One region of the Microbacterium sp. NPDC019599 genome, then DNA from elsewhere that is predicted to be linked to it. Evidence: predicted binding sites of a transcription regulator. Region 1 holds the regulator's gene; the other holds the start of a gene.
What was found. Region 1 encodes LexA, which represses DNA repair genes until DNA is damaged. Its sites were predicted from a motif close to TCGAACANNTGTTCGA; they were not measured.
Positions count from the first base shown of each region.

Region 2: the regulator LexA is predicted to act here: its motif matches at 1,178-1,193, upstream of ABZ477_RS17415 (DUF222 domain-containing protein).

Region 1 covers NZ_JBEYBL010000013.1:84,363-86,757, forward strand. The annotation lists gene ABZ477_RS18210 (hypothetical protein) at 1-699, opposite strand, end outside; gene lexA (transcriptional repressor LexA) at 809-1,489, opposite strand; gene ABZ477_RS18220 (LysM peptidoglycan-binding domain-containing protein) at 1,746-2,123, shown strand; gene ABZ477_RS18225 (histidinol-phosphate transaminase) at 2,141-2,395, shown strand, end outside.
Region 2 covers NZ_JBEYBL010000012.1:37,001-39,395, forward strand. The annotation lists gene ABZ477_RS17410 (primary-amine oxidase) at 1-992, shown strand, start outside; gene ABZ477_RS17415 (DUF222 domain-containing protein) at 1,204-2,395, shown strand, end outside.

The sequences.
Region 1 (2,395 bases):
CGACCCGGTCCCGATGATGACGACCTTGTCGACGGCCGGGATCACCTGGGCGACGCCGATGCCGCGGTCGATGAGGTTCTGCTTGACCTGCGCGACGATCGCTCCGAGCTGGATGCCCACGCCGTCGTCCGTCATGACGACGAGGCCCCCGCCGTCGGAGGTGGCGGCCGTCGTCAGGGCGCGGTGCGCGGCCCGGGTCGTCGTCGCCCACACGTTCGCGAACGCGTCGGACTCGACGACGCGCGTGACGGCGGTCGTGACGAGGTTCTCCAGACCCGCAGCGGCGGGCGCCTGGAGCAGCTGCAGGGCGTCCTGCGCTCGCGGCGGGAGCCCGAGCTGCGCGATGCCGTCGAAGACGCTCGAGGTGAGCTCGTCGAAGTCGACGTTGGCGTTGACGGCATCCATCGCCTCGTCGATGATGAGCTGCTGCACGGCGGGGTCCTGCGCGAGCGGCGCGAGCGTCGCGACGAAGGCCTCCTCGTCGACGAGCTGTACGCGGGCCCACGCCGCCACGATCGATACCGGGACCAGGATCGACGCGATGACGATGACGAGCGCCGAGACGAACGCTCGCCAGGTGCCGCGCGACCGCCTGGGAGGGGCGGCGGCCGGTTCGACGGGAGCGGTGCGCAGGGTCGCGTTCTCGGCTTGCAGCCGCTCGACCTGGGCGCGGAGGTCGTCGATCTCGGACGAGGACATGTCCCACCTCTCAGTGGCGCCCCCCGGCGCCTTGCGGCCTATTCTGCACCGGTGCCCTCGGGCGTGCCATCGACCAGGCGGGCGCCTCGTCCCGCGTGGGCGACCCGGCTCAGACGGCGCGCAGGACCGCGACGACCTTCCCGAGGACGGTCGCATCGTCGCCGAGGATCGGCTCGAACGCGGAGTTGCGCGGCAGCAGCCACGTGTGGCCGTCGCGCTGGCGGAACGTCTTGACCGTCGCCTCGCCGTCGAGCATCGCCGCGACGATGTCGCCGTTGTCGGCGGTCGCCTGCGAGCGGACGACGACCCAGTCGCCGTCGCAGATGGCGGCGTCGATCATCGACTCGCCCGAGACCTTGAGCATGAACAGGTCGCCCTTGCCGACGAGCTGCCGGGGGAGGGGGAAGATCTCCTCGACCTGCTGATCGGCGGTGATCGGGACGCCGGCCGCGATGCGGCCGACGAGCGGCACGAGGGCGGCGTCCCCGACGGCGGGAGCCGTGTCGGCGGGGTTCTCGGCTGCGGCGCCCGGCAGGTCGATGAGCACCTCCATGGCGCGCGTCTTGCCCGCGTCACGGCGCAGGTAGCCGCTCAGCTCGAGCTGGTTGAGCTGGTGCGTGACGCTCGAGAGGGACTTCAGTCCGACCGCGTCGCCTATCTCGCGCATGCTGGGCGGATAGCCGTGGCGCGCGATGGAGCGCTGGATGACCTCGAGGATCGCGAGCTGCTTGTCGCTGAGGCTCTTGCGGCGCCGGGTCTGGGGCTTGTCGCGGCCCATCGCGTCGCTCATGTGCGGCTCCTGTCTCGCGTCTCGAAGGGCAGTCGTCTTCGAATGTCGGAGGCCCGTGGTGGGGTGGCTCCATCGAAACGGTATCCGGTCCTCGGCGTGGTGCGCAGCATTCGCAGCGCGTGTCGCGTTCGACGGTCCGGCTCCCTTATCGGTCCTTGACATCGGATTCTATCGAAGATAGCTTCGGAATACAGGTTCGGAACCGCCTCTCCCGGCCGAGAGGCGGATCCGAATCTCTTCTCACCAGGAGGACGCCATGAGCGCGATCGGCATCACGACCCCCGGCTTCGCGAGCCCCGTCGTTCCGCGGACGCGCCTCCGACTCACCACGCGCGGGCGCCGGCTCCTCGCCGCCGTCGCGGCGCTGCCGGCGATCATCGCCCTCAGCGCGGCGCTCATCGGCGGTACTTCGGCGGCGCTCGCGTCGCGTGCGGGCGGGGCTCCCGCGGCGACGTTCCAGACGATCACGGTCCAGGCGGGCGACTCGCTCTGGTCGATCGCCGAGGAGGTCGCGCCCGGCGCCGACCCGCGCGACGTCGTCGACGCGATCGTGAGTCTCAACGCCCTCGAGGGCGTGACCGTCTCGGCAGGCGAGCGGATCGCGATCCCGGCTGAGTACGCGCCCGGACGGTGATCCTCGCGAGCCGTACCATGGGAGGGGTGACCGCTCGCCTCGACCAGCTTCCGCTTCGCGACGACCTTCGGGGCAAGACGCCGTACGGCGCCCCCCAAGCACCTCTGCCCGTCGCTCTCAACGTCAACGAGAACACGCATCCCGTGCCGCAAGAGGTCGCGGACGACATCCTCGACTCCGTCGCGCGGGCGCTCCGCGACGTCAACCGCTACCCCGACCGCGAGTTCACGACGCTGCGCGAGGGCTTCGCCGACTACCTCGGGCATGGCCTC
Region 2 (2,395 bases), on a different contig from region 1:
AGATCCCCAACGTCGTGTGCATGCACGAGGAGGACTACGGCATCCTCTGGAAGCACACCGAGCAGGGACCGGTCGGCGGCCACGTGCGCCGCTCGCGGCGCCTGGTCGTGTCGTACTTCTCCACGATCGGCAACTACGACTACGGCTTCTACTGGTACTTCTACCTCGACGGCTCGATCCAGCTCGAGGCGAAGGCGACGGGCATCGTCTTCGTCGGCGCGGGACACCCCGGCTCCACGAACCGGCACGCCCCTGAGATCGCGCCGGGCGTCTTCGCGCCGGTGCACCAGCACCTCTTCTCTGCGCGGCTCGACGTCGCGATCGACGGCGAGGACAACCGGCTCGTCGAGATCGACGCGGCCCGCATCCCGATGGGCGAGGGCAACCCGTTCGGCAACGCCTTCACGTGGACCGAGACGCGGCTGCGGACCGAATCCGAAGCGCAGCGCGTCGCCGATGCGACCGTCGCTCGGGTGTGGGAGGTGCAGAGCGCCTCGAAGACCAACTACCTCGGCAAGCCGACGGCATACCACCTCATCCCCCAGCCGACCGCGCTGCTCATGGCCGACCCGGCGTCGTCCGTCGCGGCGCGCGCCGCGTTCGCGACGAAGCACCTGTGGGGCACGGCGTACGACCCGGCGGAGCGCTGGCCCGCCGGCCGCTACCCCAACGCGCATCAGGGCGGGGCCGGGCTGCCGGCGTACACGGCCGACGACCGGCCGATCGACGGCGAGGACCTCGTCCTGTGGCACACGTTCGGCCTGACCCACATTCCGCGGCCCGAGGACTGGCCCATCATGCCCGTCGACTACGCGGGCTTCTGGTTCAAGCCCTACGGCTTCCTCGACACGAACCCCGCGATGGACGTCCCGGAGTCTTCGCAGGCGCACGCCGTGGGTCACCGGGCGTCAGGCGCCTCCGGCCCCCGGTCCGCGGCCGCGACCGCCGACGGTGGCTGCGGCATGGGCGCGGATTGCGCCTGCGGGAGCTGATCCCCGGCGGAAAGAGGGGCGACGGATGCAGTCAGCATGTGTTGCCCGTGCTGGTGGGGTCGAGAGCCCCGATCGGTGAGCTTGTCGAAGCGTCGACCATGAGCACCCGGTCGTCGAGCGAGCGGAGCGAGACGAAACCTCTGCGCCTGACGGCTGGCGGCGGGCGCGTGACATTGCTGCAGGAATCGAATATTTGTTCTATACTCGACGTATGCAGGAACGGTTCCCCGACCCAGGAGCGGGGACTGGCACGGTCGAGGCCGCGGACATGTTTCTGCCACCGGTTCCGGATGCGGTCGATCTGGTGGTCGAGACGGCGACCATGATGTCGGTCTTCGCGGCGCAGCGGCTCACCCGCATCGACAGGATGCGGCAGGAACTGCTGCAGGAGGCGACCGGCCGTGGTGACGGGGTGCGCGACGTCGTGGAGCGGGCGATCCGGCTGGAACTGGCGACGGCGATGCGGGTCACCGAGTACGCCGCCGGACGGCTGATCGCGCAGGCCGAGGCGCTGGTGCGCCGGTACCCGTCCGCGCTGGATGCTCTGAGTTCGGGCCGGATCACCGAGAAGCACGCCGAGCTCATCGCGGATCTACTCGACGAGGCGTCTCCCGAGCTTCGCGACACGCTCCTTCAGCGCGCCGTGCCGTTGGCCGAGTCGGAGCCGGTCGGCACGTTCCGACGCGCCCTGCGGAACTTCATCGAAACCGCCCAGGCGACCACTCTCGAGGAACGGCACCGTCGCGCGGTCGCGCAGCGCCGGGTCGCGGAAGCGCCCGCGCAGGACGGGATGGCCGGGCTGTGGATCTTCGGCCCCGCGGTGGAGATCCATGCGATCCACGACCGTGCCACACGCCTGGCGAAGACGCTCAGCAGAGCCCACAGCGAGACACGCACTCTCGACCAGCTACGTTTCGACATCATGGCCGACCTGCTGATCGACGGCACCACCGACCACCTCCCCGCGGAAGCCTCCGGCATCCGGGCGCAGGTCATCGTGACCGTCCCGGTCCTGGCTCTCCTCGACGACGAGCACGCCGCCGCGGGCGACGCGCCGGTCGTGGAGGGCATCGGTCCGATCCCGCTGTCGAAGGCGCGGGAACTGTGCGGCGGCGACGCACGCTGGATGCGCGTGCTCACCCACCCTGAGACCGGCATGGTGCTCTCCGTCGGACGCGACAGCTACCGGCCACCCGCCGCCCTGCGACGACTGGTCAGGTGGCGCGCCGACCGGTGCATGGGACCGGGCTGCTGCATGCCGGCATCACGTTGCGAAATCGACCACCAGATCCGCTGGACCGACGACGGCGACACGAGCCTGGACAACAACTTGCCGTTCTGCAAAGGCCACCACCTCGTCAAGGACAACACCGACTGGGACGTCCGCCAGATCGAAGGCTCCG